Regions from separate parts of the Paenibacillus aurantiacus genome, predicted to be linked through region 1. Evidence: riboswitches for the same ligand, from Rfam matches in the RefSeq annotation. Region 1 holds a riboswitch; the other holds the start of a gene.
The links. A riboswitch is a leader RNA that binds a small molecule or an ion and turns the genes downstream of it on or off. The one in region 1 is predicted to bind thiamine pyrophosphate.
Positions count from the first base shown of each region.

Region 2: linked by a shared signal. The riboswitch ahead of ACFFSY_RS27180 (ABC transporter substrate-binding protein) and the one ahead of ACFFSY_RS30285 (hypothetical protein) in region 1 are both predicted to bind thiamine pyrophosphate.

Region 1 is NZ_JBHMDO010000047.1:437,095-447,607, reverse strand. It holds gene ACFFSY_RS30290 (glycoside hydrolase family 78 protein) at 1-5,290, shown strand, start outside; TPP riboswitch at 5,354-5,461, shown strand; gene ACFFSY_RS30285 (hypothetical protein) at 5,454-5,681, shown strand; gene thiC (phosphomethylpyrimidine synthase ThiC) at 5,939-7,699, shown strand; gene ACFFSY_RS30275 (ThiF family adenylyltransferase) at 7,692-8,912, shown strand; gene thiE (thiamine phosphate synthase) at 8,932-9,789, shown strand; partial or broken gene ACFFSY_RS30265 (thiazole synthase) at 9,796-10,513, shown strand, end outside.
Region 2 is NZ_JBHMDO010000044.1:64,829-75,341, forward strand. It holds gene ACFFSY_RS27150 (glycosyltransferase) at 1-1,956, shown strand, start outside; gene ACFFSY_RS27155 (DUF1796 family putative cysteine peptidase) at 2,073-2,702, opposite strand; gene ACFFSY_RS27160 (hypothetical protein) at 2,890-3,225, shown strand; gene ACFFSY_RS27165 (glycosyltransferase family 4 protein) at 3,245-4,306, shown strand; gene ACFFSY_RS27170 (hypothetical protein) at 4,325-4,708, shown strand; gene ACFFSY_RS27175 (NAD-dependent epimerase/dehydratase family protein) at 4,781-5,689, opposite strand; TPP riboswitch at 5,840-5,951, shown strand; gene ACFFSY_RS27180 (ABC transporter substrate-binding protein) at 6,106-7,194, shown strand; gene ACFFSY_RS27185 (thiamine-binding protein) at 7,231-7,533, shown strand; gene ACFFSY_RS27190 (ABC transporter permease) at 7,523-8,299, shown strand; gene ACFFSY_RS27195 (ABC transporter ATP-binding protein) at 8,299-9,093, shown strand; gene ACFFSY_RS27200 (TatD family hydrolase) at 9,096-9,920, shown strand; gene ACFFSY_RS27205 (hypothetical protein) at 10,016-10,513, opposite strand, start outside.

The DNA.
Region 1 (10,513 bases):
GAAAATCAAGACAAGCTGCGGCGAAAGCAGCTGGATCGGACCGAAGAGCTTACATGTATCGGGACCAACTAAGAACGGTCCGCCAACCTTCCAAGTCGGTTTCACGCGGCCCAACGATACCAAAACGGCCATACATGAAGTCATCGCCGGGACAACGCTGGATCTCGTCTTTCTCGAAGATCCAACGGTACCCACGCCGAGCGATCCGGATGGGGACTCCCTGTACTTCATGGGCTTCAACTTTTCGGCAGGGTCCGACTTCATTAAGTCAATCCCATCGAAGAGTATCGAATACGGCAACGGCCAGCATGGGATAAAGATGGACACCTTGGGCTGGCATAATGTCTGCGGCCAAATGCGCGACGAATGGGGCGCAACCGCTACAGCATGTACCTATATCAATGTTGTGCCGCCTAACCCGGTCCCGGTCATTGGCTGCCCGGCAACGGTCATCGAGAATCATCCAATTCCGGATAGCGCATTCGATTCAAGCCGCAGCTACAGTCCGCTCGGCATCGCGATCAACCATTCTCGCGACGAATGGATGAACAAGAAAACTTCGGGCTACTTCAACGGCACATCGTCCAACATCACCGTAACCGTGGGACTTTACGTGTACGATGCCAACGGGTTGAAGTCACTCGAGCCGGCTTATTGCACGATTACCGTCAAACCGGATTTGCCTCCTATCGCCAAACTTGGCGTGCCGCCGGTCGCCATTCGCGGCGAGACGGCCGAAATCTTGAATCGCTCGACGAGCCCGGACGGCGATCCGATCGTGAAAGCCTTATACAAGTATAAGTACGACGCCAACAACAATGGTTTTGCCGATGATGCATGGAAATCGCATGCAGGCACGCTGGAGAAGACGACGTTCACTCCGTCTCGAGTCGGTAAATACCTCTTTTATGCGAAAGTCACGGAGGCTTACGGGAAATTCGACGATACGGAGGACGAAGTCGTAACCACGCTGACTATGGATGTCGTGAATCAAGCGCCTGAAGTCAGCTTCACGGTGGAAGGCAAGAACCCGAATCCGGACCTGGACGGCTACACGGAGCTGACGCCTGCCGAGATCATGAAGCAGCCGCTATATGTCACGAACACGAACCAACCGGTATACAGTGCGGCCAACCTATGGGAAGTACAGGGCAAGAAGCTTGTCGGATTGGAAGGACGCAACTTCGGGACGCAGGACATGAAAAACTACCGGATCAGCTCCACTATATTCGGTGGCGGCGGGAAGACCTACAATTCCTATGAGACGCTCATTATGAATGATAACGGGTTTGGTCCGAACCGTCTCTCTCCTTGGCGCTCGGTTGAGGGCAATACGTCCACCTTCTCATCCCCGTTGCTAGATCCGGATTCGAAGCAGTTCATCCGGTTCGATGGCGGAGATTATAGCCAAGAGGGCAAGCTCTATTCCAACAAAAAATACGTGTATTTCAGCACGTATTTGCAATCCTTTGACACGAGTGGTTCGCCTTATTATTCTTCCAAGATTTATGCGCTCGATCCGAAGAAGCTTAGCCCGATTAAAGTTACCTATGGATCGTGGGGCACCGTCTCAAGAGAATACACCAATGGCAGCCCGTTCGCTTTTGTGCTGCGGATGCCAAATTACCGAGTCATGACCATGCAAGACTCCAACAACCGAGACATCCAGGTGAGTATGGAACCGCAATACTTCTCCGACTGGAAGCTGGCAGACGGCTATATTTATGCCAAGCGCAAATGGTATGGTCGCTATGATCGGCAGTCCTACTATTATGAGGAACTTGTGGTTTACGATGCCTTTACGGGTAAAGAACTGCGCAGTTCGATCGATACCCCCGCCTACCAGCAGCAGTTGAATAAACTTAGAACAGACAACGGTTTGACCATTAACAATGGCTATACGACCGAATCGTTTGTCAAAGGCATCGGCACAAGCATGCTCGTACAAGGCGGCCGTTATTATGTCAAGGGGGGAGAGATTTTTCAGTACTGGTACAAGATCAATACCGACCTAAGCGTAACCTTCCATAGCGCCCAAACCGCCCCTGCTCCGAAATACGATTATGCCAAAAACAATATAGAGACGGAGCGCCTCTATTACCGGCCGGCCAGCGAACCATTCTTCGATGCGGCGGGTAACTGGTATCAATACGAGTACTACGGCCAATATTCGTACAATGGGTTGCGCGGCATGCCCGATCTGAACGTGGCCAAATACAGCGCAGCCGGCAAGCTCATGTGGCGCGTATATTTGCAGCCCTCGGACACAAGACCATCGGGGGGCTTAGTCGGCACAACGATGCAAGCCGGTTACACGAGCGTCTACATGATGACCTATGAGCAAATGGCATCTCTGGCACTGGATCCAATCAACGGCGAGCTCTACGCCAAATATTATTACGACTATTACTCCAGCCCAGGCAATGTGATCCCGAACATGATGGCGGAGCTGAAGGTCATTAATACGTCTACAGGTGCGGTCAAAAAGACCTTGAACGACGGAACAAGTAACGACGAATTCAAGAAGTATTATTACAACGGCGGCCCAAATCAACGGCTCGGCCCGCAATACTACATAGACTGGACCAACGGGCGGACGAGTTACAGCGAAAGTTCGACAGTCACGATCGAAGGTAACCGAACCAACCGAACGAACGTGTGTACAAGCTATGACCCAGACGTCCGTTATGGATATCATGAGGTTGTGGATCGGAATGGGACGACAATTGGCCAAGCCGGAGCCCCATGTAACTTTACCTCGCAGGTCTACGGGGAATATGTTCAGGACGGCGTATTTGCCTCTTTCTCTGGTATTCCATGCACGGGCTGCGACAACCCGCAGGATTACGTCTACCTCAATATTTCCGTTGGGCAGCCGTCTACAACGCCTGCGATCGTCAAATCGTTCACGAACGGCCAATTCTTTTCGCCGACATCAACGGTCTTGAAAGACTTTGAATCGCGTTTTACGTTTAATATCCGTGACATTGCATACGACGACGAATGGTTCGGATATTCCTTCCGGATGAGCAGTCCGACGCAGCGTTACGCGGTCGAGAGCGACGGGCGGTCATTGGCCTTGGCGGTGTATAAATCCGGCGTCCGCACGGTGCTGGACAGCGTATCCTATCCGTTCCAGAGTCAAAAGGATTATGTGCTGAAAGTCCGGATGTCGGGCGAAGTAATCGAGGTTTTCCTGAACAATACGCCGATTCTGACGGCTAAGGACGCGACGTATGCGGAAGGGAAGTTCGGTTATTTCAGCGATAAATCGTACGTCACGCTTGGCAGCATCTTCTACAAAACGCTGGACAGCGTCTCGCCATGGTCTCGCGCCTATGCGATCTGGGATGAAGGCGCGGCCAAAGCGGATATTCGGTACGGCGACATCGTCTTCTCCGATCCGGAGAACGATCCGGCAGCAGGCGGGCAATATGATTGGTCGGTGCGCCACACGCCTCGCTTTATCCGCAACCAAGGCGTATCCAAGCTGCACGGCAAGACCTTTGCCAATGCCCAGCTGGCCTTTGATGCGGTTGGCGATTACGCCATCTTGCTTCGAGCGAAGGATGACCCGAACCCCGATTATCTTTATCCGAGCCAAGTGTTCGGCAGTTATCGGAAATCCTCGAATACGTTCGAACAGATGATTACGGTCCACAGACGGCCGATCGCGGATTTCGACGTGGCGCAAGGGGGAGAGGGATACATCACGTGGACGGACCGCAGCCGCGATCCGGACCGCTATTCGAGCTCCTCGGACTATTCGCTCGAGAACACGGGCATGGATTACAAGGTCAATCGCGGCATTATGGAGAAACGGTTTTATTATCTAGCTCCTAGCGGCACATACGCGGCCAAGAAACTCGTGACGCCGACGGAGACGGGGACGTACGAGATCGGCATGGCCGTCAAGGACGAGTACGGGGCATGGAGCGAGTATCACGTCGAGTACCTGTCCATCACAAGCCTGCCGGCCCCTGATGACCCGCCGGTCCCCGGCTTTACAGCCAATCCGATCGAGACGCATCGCGGCGCGGCCATCATTATTTCCTCCACGGCCTACGATAAGGAGGACGGCGGCAGAGAACGACTGCCGCATGCGTACTATGTATCGAGATCGGGAGCTGGCGAGACCGAGACGCTGCAGAGCACTTCCCGCACCACCTGGTCGAAGACGTTCACGTCGCTCGGTATGTTCCGGATTCGCCAGGTGGTCGAGGATTCCACGGGCCAAAGCGCGGAGGCGACCAGGCTGATTACGATCGTGAACCGCCTGCCATCTGCCGAAGTGACGAACCCGGGCAGCGCGAATCCGGCAGTTCCAATCGTGGTGAAGGAGCTGCGTCCGCTCTTCGAATGGACGTACAGCGATCCAGACGGGGATGCACAGTCGCAATTCCATCTTCGAATCTCCAGACAGGACGGCACGGTGATCGCTGATACGGGCATTCGATCGGGCGGCCAGAGACAGTTCGCGCCGACGGTGAATTTGCCGGAGAAGACGCTGCTCCATGTGAATACGCGTGTCTTCGACGGCTACGATTGGAGCGGTTGGAGCTCGCCCAAATACTTCACGATCGTGACGAACGACCCTCCGTCCGGCGACTTCGACTGGACGCCGAGCCCCGTCTATGAAGGCGATACGGTTCAGCTGCGTCATGCGTTAACCGATCCGGATGGCGACCGATTGTCGCTGACATACCGCGTGACCGCGCCTGGCGGCCAGACGACGACCTATCCACTGGAGACGAGCGTTCCGTATACAACGGCCGGGCCTGCCTTCAAAGCCGTTCAGCCAGGAAATTACACGGTGACGCTCTCGATCTCGGATGGCCAGGCGCCGCCTGTCGTGGTCACCAAGACGATCGCGGTGCTTCCGCTTGGTTTGACGGGATCGGTCCAGCACACGCAGGAGTGGGACAAGCGGCGACGCGCCTACAACCTCGAGAAGAGCGGCAACGAGAACGAACCGCGGGGAGCGCACGTGTTTTGGGCTGGCGAGAAGTTCATGCTCCGCGCTCAAACGACGGAGACGGGCACCCTTACGAAGGCTGTCCGGGTGGACGTGACGATGAACGGATCCGCTGTCCAATTGACGGCGGATAACCCGGCTAAGACCGCATGGAGCGGCGAGCTGTGGGAGAGCGGTTTCGAGCGCTTGACGGACGGTCCGCTGACCTTTGTTTTCCGCGTCCAATACAGTAACGGGACGGTGAAGACCGTCTCCGTAACTGTGACGATCGCCGGCAATGTGAACCAAACGTACGGCGTACACCGCAAGCAATAAGCCATTGCAGCAGGAAGAAAAAGGGTTGACAGCATTTATAAGCGCGGGGTATAGTCGTACCATGAAATCCACTAGGGGCGCCCAACTGGGCTGAGATAAGGCGAGCAACGCCTTGGTCCCTTCGAACCTGATCTGGGTTATGCCAGCGTAGGAAAGTGGGAATGTGCGTGCGAATTCGTCATACCTGCCCGCAGCAACGCCTCTTCGGCGGCTTGCGCAGCGGCCGGCTTTGACTGCTCCTGTTCGCGGCCGGGACGTGATTGGTCCGGCTGGCTTGCAGGTGAACCGCGTGAACAGACCGCTCCTTCGCCGGAGCGGTTTTTTTGTGCATCGGGATCGGATCGACTACGCTAGCGGCGGCCACTTCGGCCTCGTTCGGGGCGAGTCTTGATTACGGCGTAACGTTCGCACAGACCGGCCATTCATGCCGGATATCGCATCGGTTGAAGCGAGAGAGATCGAGATGCATTATTGCATTGTTGCGTTATCGCGTTGCCGATTTCCTGTATGGAAGCGGCGGTTGCGGCGTGACATGCACGATTCTCGTAGCGGATCTGATTAAGGTGCGGTGAGTTCGCGCCTGTCCGCTTCAACTTGCTGTTCATGCCTCCTAGGGGATTTCACATCCAGCCTAGGAGGTTTTTTATTATGCCGATATTGACGACCCCGCTGCCAGGCAGCCGGAAAGTATATGTACAAGGGAGCCGCGCCGACCTTCGCGTGCCGATGCGCGAGATCGCATTGTCGCCAAGCTCCGTGCGCGGCAGCGATGAGCCGAACGAACCGGTGCGCGTGTATGATGCGAGCGGACCTTACACGGATGAGACGTACGAAGCGGATGTGCGCCGCGGCTTGCCTGCATTGCGCCGCGCATGGATCGAGGAGCGCGGTGACGTCGAAGCGTACGACGGGCGCGAAGTGAAGCCGCTCGACAACGGCTTTCACTCGGAGGAAACCGCCAGTAAGCGCGGCGCCGAGCTGTTCCCGGGTCTGGCGCGCAAGCCGCTGAGCGCCCGCGAAGGCCGTAACGTGACGCAGCTTCATTACGCGCGCCAAGGCATCGTGACGCCGGAGATGGAGTACATCGCGATTCGCGAAGGCATGTCGCCGGAATTCGTCCGCGGCGAGATCGCGGCGGGACGCGCCATCATACCGGCCAACATCAACCACCCGGAGAGCGAACCGATGATTATCGGCCGTCACTTCCACGTGAAGATCAATGCGAACATCGGCAACTCGGCGGTCGCCTCCTCAATCGAAGAAGAGGTCGAGAAGATGACGTGGGCGACCCGTTGGGGCGCCGATACGATCATGGACCTGTCGACAGGCAAGAACATTCACACGACGCGCGAGTGGATCATCCGCAACTCGCCGGTGCCCGTCGGCACCGTGCCGATCTACCAGGCGCTGGAGAAGGTGGACGGCAAGGCTGAAGACCTCTCGTGGGAAGTGTTCCGCGACACGCTGATCGAGCAGGCGGAGCAGGGCGTCGATTATTTCACCATTCATGCCGGCGTGCTGCTGCGTTACATTCCGCTAACGGCTAAACGGGTAACCGGGATCGTCTCGCGCGGCGGCTCGATCATGGCGGCGTGGTGTCTGGCGCATCACAAGGAGAACTTCCTGTATACCCATTTCGAAGAAATTTGCGAGATCATGAAGCGCTATGACGTATCGTTCTCGCTGGGCGACGGTCTCCGTCCAGGCTCTATCGCCGATGCCAACGACGAAGCGCAATTCGCGGAGCTTAGAACGCTGGGCGAGCTGACGAAGATCGCCTGGAAGCACGACGTGCAGGTCATGATTGAGGGACCGGGGCATGTGCCGATGCATCTGATCAAGGAGAACATGGATCTTCAACTGGAGCTATGCGACGAGGCGCCGTTCTATACGCTCGGTCCGCTGACAACGGATATCGCGCCGGGCTACGACCATATTACGTCCGCGATCGGAGCTGCGATGATTGGCTGGTTCGGCACCGCGATGCTGTGCTACGTGACGCCGAAGGAGCATCTGGGCTTGCCGAACAAGGAGGACGTGAAGGAAGGCGTCATTACCTACAAAATCGCCGCCCATGCGGCCGATCTGGCCAAAGGCCATCCGCGCGCGCAGCTGCGGGATAACGCGCTGTCCAAAGCCCGCTTCGAATTCCGCTGGCGCGACCAGTTCCATCTATCGCTCGATCCCGAGCGCGCGATGTCTTACCACGATGAGACGCTGCCGGCGGAAGCGGCCAAATCGGCGCACTTCTGCTCGATGTGCGGGCCGAAGTTCTGCAGCATGCGCATTACGCAGGATATTCGCGATTACGCCGAGGCGAACGGGTTACATACGGAAGAAGCGGTGGAGGCCGGCATGAAGGAGAAGGCCGATGCCTTCAAGGCGGCAGGCAGTTCGATCTATGCGTAAGCCCGCGGAGCAGCCGCGATGGCCGGATCGTTATTCCCGGCAGACGCGGTTCGCACCTATCGGCGCGAACGGACAGCAGCGCCTAGGCCAAGCGGGCGTGCTGATCGTCGGCTGCGGGGCGCTTGGCGCCTCGCTTGCCCAGCATATGGCGCGCGCGGGCATCGGTCTCGTGCGGATCGTCGACCGCGATTACGTCGAGCCGAGCAATCTGCAGCGGCAGGTGCTGTTCGACGAGCAGGACGCGTCGGATTCGCTGCCGAAAGCCGTCGCGGCCGCCCGCAAGCTGCGGCGGATCAACGGCGAGATCGAAATCGACCCGCGGGTGCTCGATGTGACGAACGCGAACGTTGGCGAGCTGCTGGACGGCATCGACGCGGTGCTGGACGGGACCGACAATGCGGCGGCGCGGCTGCTGCTGAGCGAGCGCTGCTTCCGGCTAGGCATTCCGTTCATCTATGGCGGGGTGGCCGGCTCCCAAGGGATGAGCGCGACGCTCGTCCCGGGCGCGACGGCTTGCTTGCGCTGTCTGATCGGAGATGGCGGGTCGGATGCCAGCGCGGACACCTGCGATACGATTGGCGTCATCGCACCGGCTGTCGAATGGGTCGCCGCGCTGCAGGCGGCGGAAGCGCTCAAGTGGCTGAGCGGACGACGCGAGGCGGTTCGGAACACGTGGGTGACCGGGGATCTGTGGAACTTCCGCATCAGAGAATCGGCGCTTCCATCGCCTTCGCATGAGTGTGACATTTGCGGCCGCGCGCAAACGGCGGAAGATCGCGATCGCGACGCCGGAAAGCTGCAAAGTCGAGCTCGCGCCATGCAGACTGAAGGCGAGTCGCAGGAGCTTTCACAGCACCAATCTTATCCGATGCAGATGTCCGAGAATCGCTCCGACCTTAACACGGCGGGCTACCTCAAACTTGGCGATGCTCAGGCGACGACAGCTATCTTGTGCGGACGGGATACCGTTCAAGTTACGATGGAAGCTGATCACGGCATCGATCTGGCCGCGACGGAAGAATGGCTGGCCGCGCGAGGCTGCGAGGTGGCGAGCAATCCGTATCTGGTTAAGGCGGTCTTGCCGGAGGGGGAGAAGCTGGTGTTGTTCCCGGACGGGCGGATTTTGGTGCAGGGCACGCAAGATGCGGCCCGCGCGATATCGTTGTGCCAGGTGTATTTGATCGGCATGCGAGCCGCGTATTCCCAGCGCTGAAGGAGAGGAGAACAAGAGCATGGGGAGCAAGACATTCGATTTTAGCCTGTACGCAATCACGGGCGAGAACTATCATCCCGGGCGCGAATTGAAGCACGTCATGGAGCAAGCGCTGCGCGGCGGAGCGGATATCGTGCAGCTGCGGGCGAAAGACGCGCCTAAGCGCGAAGTGCTAGAGCAAGCCCGAATGCTTCGCGAGTTAACGGCCCAATATCAAGTGCCGCTGGTTATCAACGATCATCTGGACATTGCGCTTGCGGTATCGGCGGACGGCGTTCATCTCGGCCAAGAGGATTTGCCGCTGGCCGAGGCGCGCGCGATACTCGGTCCGGACAAAATCATCGGCATCTCCACCCATAATATCGCGCAGGCGCTGGAAGCGCAGGCGGGCGGAGCGGATTATATCGGCGTCGGCCCGGTCTATCCGACAGGCACCAAGCCTGGACGGCAGGCAGTGACGACGGCGTACGTGCGGGAGGCCGCCGAGCGGATAACGATCCCTTTCGTAGCGATCGGCGGCATTACGCTGGACAATGTGGACGCGGTGCTCGAGGCGGGCGCCAAGCGGATATGCGCGGTGTCGGCTATCGTCGGCAGCTCTGATCCTGCCGAAGCATGCCGCGCGTTCAAGCATCGGCTGCGCGAATACGAGGCGCTCTCGTCGCCGGACTCGGCGTCCAAGCGGATTCGCGTTAACGGCCGCGACGAATGGACACATGCCGGGACCGTGCAGGAGCTGGTCGGCCAGTATGGGCTTCAAGGGCAGCGAATCGTCGTGGAGCTGAATGGGGTCATTTTGTCGAAGGATGCGTGGGGAGACACCCCGGTTTCCGAAGGCGCCCAGCTGGAGCTGGTGCATTTCGTGGGAGGAGGTTGAGGCATCATGGTTGAGGCGAACGTTTGTATAGATCCATTGGTCATCGGCGGGAAAAGGCTGCAATCCCGGTTCTTCCTCGGTACGGGACGGTTCCCGAGCCCGGCCGTGCTGCAGCTGGCGCTTGAAGCTTCCCAAGCCGAGGTGGTCACGTTCGCGGTCCGCAGGGTGAACCTGGACGACGCGCGGGACGATTCCGTGCTGCAGCATGTGCAGGAGCGCGAACTGACGTATCTGCCGAACACGTCAGGCGCCAGCAACGCGGACGAAGCGATCCGCATTGCGCGGCTTGCCCGGGCGGCAGGCCTCGGCAGCTGGATTAAGGTGGAGATTAGCGCGAACCCGCGAACGCTGCTGCCGGACCCGCTCGAGACGCTACGGGCGACCGAACGGCTCGCGGGAGAAGGCTTCGTCGTGCTGCCATATACGTCCGACGATCCAATTCTGTGCAAGAGACTAGAGAAAGCCGGCGCAGCGGCCGTCATGCCCGGCGGCGCGCCGATCGGGTCCGGACTTGGGATTCTGAATCCGTATAATATCGGACTTATCGTCCAAGAGTCGCGCGTGCCGGTCATCGTGGACGCCGGCATCGGGTCCGCGGGTGATGTCGTACAGGCGATGGAGCTTGGCGCGGATGGCATTCTGGTCAACACGCCGGTCGCCAAAGCGCTCGATCCGGTCGGAATGGCGCTGGCGATGAAGCTTGCGGTCGAAGCCGGCCGGCTGT
Region 2 (10,513 bases), on a different contig from region 1:
TTTGAACGGTTGCTGAACGAAAATATTGTTATCGGAAACTCCTTATTCAGGAAAGTGGCCTGGGAACAAGCCAACGGATTCGAGGAGCAGGGGGATGGGTATGACGACTGGGAATTCTGGATCAAACTCGCTGCCAAAGGGTGGGAAGGATTTCAAATTCCCGAGGTATTGTTTTTCTATCGTAGACATGGTTTTACTAGATCAGCGGAATTGCTGACCCGCTATGAACAAATTAAACGAAATATGCGCCAAAAATATCCCGACCTCTATCAAGCATTAGATCAGGGTCTCTTATCCAAAGGGCCTCATCCATCGAACATGCAAATAACGGATTGGAAATACGCCGCGCATCCCTATGCGACTCTACCCGTTTCCCGGCAAAAGACCAGACTCATGCTTATGATGCCATGGTTGATTGTTGGGGGAGCGGAGAAGTTCTTTCTCGATTTGATTGAAGGACTGCCAAGAGAGCTGTATCACATTACGCTGGTCACGACTTTGCGAGCGGAAAGTCCCTGGTTCGAGCGCTTCGATAGCTGCAGCGATGAAGTGTTTCAAATGCCCCTCTTATTCGACACCCCTGCTCAGATGGAACCATTGATTTTACATTTAATCGAAACCAGGGATATTCAAATCGTGCATATTAATAACAGCGAAGTCGGGTATAATATGCTGCCTCGATTGAAGTCCAAATTTCCTCATGTCAAAACGGTGTCGCTGCTTCATGATTATGTCCCGGAGCTAGCTTGGGATCACGTCCGCCATTCCCGTCAATACGACAATTGGATCGATAAGTACACGATATGTAAAGCTTCATTAAAACAAACCATGCAGGAACTGTTTCAAATCGACCCCCAAAAAATCGACATCGTACCAAACGGCGTCGATACGGAATTGTTCCGTCCCGGGACGACAGAAGAAGTCATCGCGCTGAAGCAGGTCTTCGGTATTCCGTCCGACAAAAAGGTCATTAGTTATATCGCCAGACTGAATACGGATAAAGATCCGCTTAAATTTATTTCTATCGCTCAAAAAATAATCGCTTCTGATACTCATGATCGATATCGCTTTATCATGGTGGGGGATGGGCCGCTGCGGGACCAAGTGGAGCATGCAGCTGCGCCGCTTTTTCCGAAGCTGCTCATATTCGGAGCGAGGGAAGACGTTCATAGTATTCTCAAGATAACGGATCTTTTGGCTTCTACTTCTCCGAGCGAAGGATTCCCGATTAGCGGTCTCGAGGCGATGGCAGCCGCGGTTCCTGTTGTGGCTTTTTCCGTAAGAGGGTGGGTAGATCTCATCGATCCGAATGTAGACGGGCTGCTGATCGCCCGCACGAGCCAAGAGGAAGAAGATTTCATGATGCAAGCTATCAATCTATTGCAGCATGCGGAATGGCACCAAAGCATTCGAAGCGCCGCAAGGAATAAAGTGTTGTCGAATTACACACGGCATCATTTTATTCTTCGTTACCGAAATTTTTATGAGTATTTGCTGGCTGACATTCCGATGCAGACCATTGATTCGATGGAGGAGGAGAACGATTTGGGTCTCGTGCGTGATTATTCATTCAATGAAGCGAATAGATGTGGTGAGCCCTATCAGATGCCCTTTGTACTCCCTGCGGGCGAAGAGCTTCAGTTAACGAACGTTTTTTTGAAAAATATTGTGGTCGGCAATCGGATACAAATCACGGGGACCTTCGGCGTTCATAACATAGGCGCCGATGCGGATACGGTCATAACCATCCGGCTGTACCGAGAAGGCGCGCATCGTAGAGAGTTGGTCACGGAAATCAATCACACGGTGGCAAGTCATGTTACCGGCGTTATCACGTTCAATCATGCAGAGCACGGATTGCATCCCACCCAAAACTTTTTCATGTGCGTGTTAGCCCACGGCAACCACGTCCAGATTTGCAACATTTGCCATTTAAGCGGGGTCGTCTATGCCTAGTTAGGCGTCGTTCTAACCGGTCTATTCAGGTAGCCTCCTTCCTAACCCGGAACGTCAAACAAGCGCTGTTATCCGTCAAGAAGGCGGTTAAACAGCGCTTGTTGCGCTCTTCTCATTCAGTTCTCGGTTAGCGTGATATGCGAAAAAATCTGCGCCCATAAGTGATTGTTGCCGTTCCATTTCTCATCATTAGGCAATTGGAGCGCGCATACTTTGTCGATGCCCCAGTCCAGCTCGACGATGCCAGGCACGGGATCGTGATTGATGATGAGCAGACGAAAATCGTTGGCTACCAATCCGGCGAGAACCGCCTGAAGCTCGATTGTTTGCTCGAACGTTGCTTCCGTTCGGATGTAGAGGATTTTGTTGCTGTTGGCAGCTTTTTCAAGAAAGCGTGAGACGCGGCGGTCGTACTTGGCTTTAATTTCCGGGTAGGCGGCTAGATGAGGCGGGAAGTTATTATGGACGAAGAAGTCGTGATTGGACAGAATATCGTATTCCATCTCCTTCACCAGATAAATTTTCTCGCCAGCCATTCCTTCCACCCTTAGGTGGTTGTAATCCATAAACCCCGCGAAACGGTTGGCCAGCAGCCTTATGACTTGCGGCAAGTTGTACGAAGCCATCCAATCGAGCGGGCCGGCGACATGACGCATACCATGGTGTTCCATTTGAATACCGGCAAGACAAACATCGCCAAGGCTGTAAATAGCGTCGTAAGTCCCTTTCAAGGCGGATAGTTTCAAATCGTATCTTCCTTTCTCTTATAAATGCGTCAGCTTCCTACATCAAATGCGAGATAAGGATAACTTGCATGGTCAATCGTGGACGGAGACGCACATATGGTTACATGTCCGGATGGATATGCCCTTACCCCTGGAAGAGACTCACATAAACTAGTAAGGAACGATTTCACCTTTGGAGGGACAGCGCATGTCCGTATTCAGATTGAACTCCGCCCCTTACGAGAAGATCGATTGCCGGTATATTGAGTCCGCGGACTTAACGATCACCAATAACGGTGGCGAGGAATTCGACGTGCTGGTGGAGCTAGAGACCCCGCATAACGTCATTTTCGTCGGATTGTTCCATTTGGCGCCGGGAGCGGTGGCGGTCGCTCCGAATCTGCCGACGAACTATGGTTCCTTCAGCTTACTGCTTGTCACGAATTTGAATAACCATCATCCGACGGGCGTGACGGTCCACGTCAAAAACCATGGGGCTTTGGTGGCGCTATTTACGCAGGAAGATTGTATCCGGATGAGCTAACGGCAGAAGGGAGAGAACCATGAACATCCTATTCGTCTATTACATCCCGAGCGGGGGCGTGGAGACGTTGAACCGGCAGCGCTGCCTTGCGCTTCGGGAGGCAGGCATTAACGCACACTGCCTTTATTACCAATGGGGAGCGGGCATGCAGAACGCGGGCGACCTCCCGATCTTCGTGACGAGCAATGACATTACCATCAAACAAATCCTGGATGCCGGCAAGTATGACGTCGTTATCGTCACGACCGATCACCAGACGTTCCCGAGATTCCGAATGATGGGTTATCGTGGGAAATTTATACTTGAAATTCAAGGCTATGGACCCCAACGAGTGGCGTGGGAGAAGTTGACCGAAGCCGCTCCGATCATCAACTCGCACGTATCGGGATTGCTCAATCCGAAAACGCCGCATATTTCGACGATCTTCCAAACCTTGTACCCGCATATTCCGCAGTTTCAGTTCAATAACTGCTTCGACGCTTCCTCGTTCACCTATCAGTCGCTGCCAAAGCTTCCTAACCCAGTAATCGCTTGGATTGGCCGGATCGAGGACAACAAGAACTGGCGCGAATTTCTGCAAGTAGGCGCATCGATCGCAGCTATCCGGCCCGAGGTGCAGCTGTGGATGTTCGAAGATCCGTCGCTGGCGAACCCGGTGGAGCGGGAAGCGTTCACGCAGATGATCGGTACGCTCAATCTGAGCAACCGATTAACCATTCGAGCCAACGTACCGAACGCGGAGATGCAGCAGGTATTCTCGAAGATCGGCGATTCGGGCGGCATGCTGATTTCGACGTCCAAGGTGGAGGGAGCCCCGTACGGGATTTTGGAAGCGATGAGCTGTAGGTGCCCGGTATTATCGACGAGTTCGGACGGGGTGTCCAGCTCGATCTACCATAACGAGACCGGTAAATTCTATTCGCTGGGCAACATCGAGCATGCCGTCAAGGAAGCGCTGGAATTAATGTACCATGTGGGATTAAGAGAGCATATTCGCACTCACGCGCAGCGTCACGTGCTGGCGGAGTTCAATCCTTCCCTATATACGAGCCGATTCGTGAATATGCTGAGCGTCATTTGAGAGGAGAGAGGGACGATCATGAAATTCACGCAGAAGAACGGAGCGGCTGCCGGCACGTTCCTGCCTTTCCTCGTCGGCGACGAGGAGATTACGTTGACGTCCGTATTGCTTCCGGATACATCCCCGGGCGACCGCATCGTGCTCAAGATGGAGATCGCGTGGGATAAGCCGCCACATTGGGATACCGGGGAACTTGAAGTCATCCTGCGCCGGGATGCCCCAAGCGGCCCTCTTATTTATTGGACACTGGAAAGTTGCTTCCTCAAGGCCAGATACGTTGAAAGCGAAACGGTTCAGGCGCAAGGCGGGACGCAGTTGTTCTATCTCTCCGTCCGTTCGAAAGAACAACGGGCCCGGATCATCGGTCCCTATTCCTTGCAAGGAACCGTATATGACACATAAGAAACAGCCTTGTTTCCCGGATCGGTCGGAACCGCCGGAGAAACAAGGCTGTTGGTATCGATAATAGACGAATTATTGCGGCTTGCGGAATTGGTACGTTCGAAGAAGTCCTTCCTCGAGGGAGATGGCCGGCTTCCATGAAAGCACGGCCTCCGCCAGACTGTTATCGAGACAGCTATCCTGGATATCGCCCGCTTTGGCCTCCCGATAAAGGACGGGAACCTGCGAGCCGTGGATGTCCTGCAGAACGTCGACGACCCGGTTGACGGAGGCGCTGCTGCCTGTGCTGACATGGAAGGTACCTTGATCGCCAAACCGGATTGCCGCGATATTCGCCTCTGCCACGTCGTCGACAAATATAAAATCGCGGGTTTGTTCGCCGTCGCCGTTGATCGGCAGCGGCATGCCGCGCGCGATACGATCCATGAAGACGGCCACAACTCCGCCTTCCCCCTTAGCGGTCTGTCCCGGTCCGTAGACGTTGCCGTACCGGAGAATGGTGTAATTCAGTCCGTACAAATCGTGATACAGACGGATGTAATGTTCGGCGGTGATTTTGGATAAACCGTAGTATGAAATCGGCTGCGTCGGATCCGTTTCGACCAGCTTTTCTTTTTGCAGCTTCCCGTACACCGCCGACGTCGAGGCGAAGATGAATTTGCGGACATTGGCGCGGCGGCAAGCCTCTAGCAGATTTAACGTGCCCACGACGTTGACGCTGGCATCAAAGTCCGGCTCCTGGATGGATCGCTGTACATCGGCTTGCGCAGCCAGATGGTAGACGACATCCGGCTTAAGCGCGGCGATCATCTCTCGCGCTTGCGGATGACAAATATCCACTTTATGCAGCGTGGCAAGCGGATGGATGGTACTGCCGGTCGATAAATTATCCAGGACGTGGACCTCCGACCCGAGGTTGAGCAAGGTTTGAACAAGACGGGAGCCGATGAATCCCGCTCCTCCCGTAACGACCATTTTCATTTGTTGACCTCCCGCGGGAAATTGATGCTTCATCTTACGTCGGGATGGCGGCTAGGGTGTAGGAGGAGACCCAGCGCGGTGAAATTTCTCCATTTCCATAGAAGGATGGTATTTTTCTCATCAGGTGCTATAATAGGGGGTGCGACGAACTGAATAGCATGGGGGAGCTGGTGATGACCGGCTGAGAGGGGATTGACGAGAAATCCCGACCCTTGGACCTGATCTGGATAATGCCAGCGTAGGAATTGCACGGGCGCGATGCCGCTTCCCCTTTGAATTGGGCGAGCAGGCAGCGGCCGAAACACGCAATAGCGAAGCGTCTTCCGAATCGGAGGACGCTTTTTCTTATGGAGAACAGGAGGATGCTTTATCGCTTCGAACGCTCATCTTGGATATGCAGGAAGGAGCAAGGATGTATGAGGAAGAACGGGAATCGCACCAAAAGCAGTATATGGGGGCTGGCGCTGTTGACGTTCATGCTCGTCCTATCGGGCTGCGGGGCTAACAACGCGGCTCAACCGGACAATGGGAATGCGACCGCGGGCAGCGGCGCATCGACGAATACAGCCGACGGCAAAGAAGCGGAAGGCGCTGCCGGGGACAAGCCGCTGACGAAGGTAAAGGTCGTGCTCGACTGGACGCCGAATACGAACCATACCGGCTTGTACGTAGCGCGCGACAAAGGGTTCTTCCGCGAGCATGGACTCGATGTGGAGATCATTCAGCCGACCGAAGCAGGCGCGGACAAAATGATCGCCTCCGGCGCGGCCGAATTCGGCGTCAGCTATCAGGAAGGCATTACGCAGGCTCGTATTCAGGGCGTGCCGCTCGTATCCCTCGCCGCAGTCATTCAACATAATACGTCCGGTTTCGCCTCTCCTGCGGACAAAGGCATCAAGACCCCGAAGGATTTCGAGGGCAAGACTTACGGCGGATGGGGCTCGCCAGCCGAGCAGGCGGTCATTGAATCGCTGATGCAAGAGGAGCAGGCAGACGCCTCCAAAGTGAATAACATCAGCATCGGCGACGCGGATTTCTTCACGGCCGTGAAGCGCAACATCGACTTCGCGTGGATCTATTACGCGTGGACAGGCGTCGAAGCCGAGCTGCGCGGCGAGAAGCTGAACATGATCTATTTAACCGACTATAGCGACAAGTTGGATTATTATACGCCGGTGCTCGCGACGAGCGAGAAGATGATCGCCGAGAAGAAGGAGCTCGTGCAGGCATTCGTCGCCGGCGCCGCGGAAGGCTACCAATATGCGATCGCGAACCCGGCCGATGCGGCGGAGCTGCTGATCAAGGCTGAGCCGGACTTGAACGCCGAGCTCGTGCGCGCTAGCCAGAAGTGGCTGAGTCCCAAATATCGGGACGACGCGCCGCGCTGGGGCGAGCAGAAACTCGAAGTGTGGCAGAACTATGCGCAGTGGATGTACGACCACAAGCTGCTCGACAAGCAATTGGAAGCGGACAAGGCGTTCACGAACGAATTCCTCCCGCAATAACGACGAACGCGAACAAGACGAAAGGTGGCTTCATTCATGGCTAACGCGTTAGTGAGCATTCAAATTTTACCGACGACACCCGGCGGCGAGAGCGTCATTCCCTATGTGGACCGCGCGATCGACATCATCAAATCAGCTGGCGTGCCGTACCGCGTCGCACCGCTCGAGACGACCATGGAGGGCGAGTTGACGCATCTGCTGGACGTCGTGCGGCAGATGAACGAAGCGATGACGGAGATGGGCTGCGCATCGGTTATCTCCCAAATCAAAATCTACTACAATCCGGAGAACGGCGCTTCGATGGGACGTCTTCTGGAGAAATATCCGGATGGGCAATAGCCGGGGGTTGCGCAAATTAGGCCCTCCGGTCGCATGCCTTCTTGGCTTCCTCGTTTTATGGCAAGCGGCGGTCGCGCTGTTTGCCATCGAGGAATGGATACTGCCGTCTCCGCTGGCAGTCTTTCATGAGATGGGGGCGGAATGGCCGAGGCTGATGGGTCACGCGGCAGCGACCATTCGACTGACGCTGATTGGATTTGCGGCCGGTACGGCGGCGGGCCTTGCGCTCGCCGCTTTGCTGCATTTGATTCCGGGCGCCCGCGCGGGTCTGTATCCGCTGCTCGTGCTGACACAGAACGTGCCGGTCATCGTGCTGGGCGACCTGCTCGTCATCTGGTTCGGGTTCGGCGTGCTCCCGAAGCTCATCTTGCTCCTGTTGGTCTGCTTCTTCCCGGTCAGTGTGTCGATGCTGACCGGACTCCAGCAGGCGGATCCCAAGTTGATGCATTATATGCGTATGATCGGCGCAAGCAAGCAGCAGATCTTTTGGAAGCTGGAGCTGCCGGGGGCGCTCGGCCACTTGTTCGCAGGACTGAAGATTGCCGCTTCCTATAGCGTCATCGGCGCCATCTATGCGGAGGCGCTCGGTTCGAACGAAGGGCTAGGCTACTACATCCGCCTGTCGTCCAGAGGCTGGGAGACGAGCCGCGTCTTCGGTGGCATTCTGCTCATCGTGCTGTTCAGCCTGCTCTTATTCGGCGCAATTGCGCTTATTGAACGTTATGCGGTCCGCTGGAAGGTGCGGAAGGAGGTGAACGAAGCATGATGCCATATGCGTTAGAGCTGGTGGACATCGCGAAGACGTTCACCGAAGGACGCAGCACGAAGCGCGTGCTGGACCATATTTCGCTGCATGTCAAGGAAGGCGAGTTCGTCTCTATCATTGGACCGTCGGGCAGCGGCAAATCGACGCTGTTCCATCTGATCGGCGGGCTGCAGCAGCCGACACGCGGGGAAATCCGCATGGACGGCCAGCGCGTCACGGGCGAGCGCGGGCGGATCGCGTATATGCCGCAATCTGCTTCGCTGCTGCCCTGGCTGACCGTACGGGCCAATATCGTCATGGCGCTCACGATTGCCGGGATCGAACGGGGATCGGCAGAAGCGCAAGCTGCCGACTGGCTGGCGCGGGTCGGCTTGGCCGCGGAAGCCGATGCTTATCCGGACACGCTGTCGGGCGGCATGCAGCAGCGGGTGTCGTTCCTTCGCGCGCTGCTCTCCCCGCAGCGGCTCATGTGTCTGGACGAGCCGTTCGGCGCGCTGGATGCGCTGACCCGTCTCCATATGCAGACGTGGCTGCTGTCGCTCTGGGAAGCGGACCGCCGCTCCGTGTTGTTCGTGACGCACAGCATCGAGGAAGCGCTGCTGCTGTCGGACCGGATCATCGTGCTATCGCCTTCGCCCGCGACCGTGATCCGGGAGATCGACGTGCCGTTCGCGCGGCCGCGGAGCGAGGCGCTGTGGACGGACCCGTCGTTCAATGCATATAAGCTGGCCATCTACGATCTGTTGAAACCGGCGAATGGGTCGGGTACGCCGACGGGAGAGGTGATCGGATAGCTATGATCCAGACGACCAACCGCTCGACGAACCGACTACGTTACATTGACGCCCATCTTCATTTGGACCTATATGCCGCCGCCGATCAGGAACCGCTACTGGAGGAGGCGGCTCGCGAAGATGTGGAGGCTGTCGTAGCTGTGTCTATGCATCTCGAATCATCCCGCAAGGTGCGTGAATGGGCGCTGCGAATGCCGGAGCGGGTCATGCCCGCTTACGGATTTCATCCGGAGCAGCCGCTGCCGGCAAACGCGGAACTGGATCAATTATTCGCTTGGTTGCAGGAGCGCAATGCAGCAGGGGAACAATTCGCGATAGGCGAAGTCGGGCTGCCCTACTACATGCGGACGGAAGCAGAGGAGGCCGGAGCGGCATTCGACGAATCAGGCCATCTGGCCTTGCTGGAGCGATTCGTCCGCTTCGCCGCGGAGACGGACCGTCCGATCGTCCTTCACGCCGTCTACGAAGATGCGGACAAAGCGCTCGAATTGCTGGAGAAGCATCGCGTGACACGCGCCCACTTTCACTGGTTCAAAGGCGCCGCCGCTACGGTGGAGCGAATGATCTCGCTTGGATGCATGGTCTCCATCACACCCGACGTGATCTATGAGACCGAGATTCAATCGCTTGTCCGCTCATATCCGCTTGCGCTGCTCATGACGGAGACCGACGGTCCATGGCCGTTCGAAGGTCCGTTCGCCGGTCACGGCACGAAGCCGGGGATGGTTCGCGCCGTCGCGGAAACAATCGCGGCGGTCAAAGGCATCGCCCCCGAATCGGCAGCCGAAACGTTATACCGGAATGCGGTACGATTTTACGGGTTGTGAGATACCTGCTTACTTGAACATTTATGCGCGAACAAGAGAAAGACCACGAGCCATCGATGCGAATCAAAGGCTCGTGGTTTTTTTGACTTTGTAGGCTAAATGAGGAACATCGCGACGATCGTCGTCGCGGCAAGCCCGATCAGCACCGGCTTCAAGTTGCGGCGGGCGAGCTCGAACGGACTGACGCCGCAGATGGCGGCCGCGGGGATGAGCGCCCAAGGGATGAGCGTGCCGCCGCCGACCCAGATCGCCGCGACTTGGCCGAGCGCCGTCAAGGTGGCCGCTCCGGAACCGATCGCGGATGCGAACAGTTGGGCGATGGAGCCCGCGAGCGAGATCCCGGAGAAGCCGGAGCCGTCAAGACCCGTGATGGCGCCCGTCACGGTCACGGTCACGGCGCTAACCGCTTCGTTAAGCGGCACGTGATGAGCCAGCCCGACGCCCAGGTCGTTGACAATGCCATGAGAGCTTTCGGGCAGTGCCGGCCCGAACAGCGCCGTGAAGCCGGCGTCGCCGAGATAGAAGAAGGCAGCGATCGGAATGACCGGGCCGAACACCTTGAATCCGAATTGGAACCCTTCGATCAAGTAAGC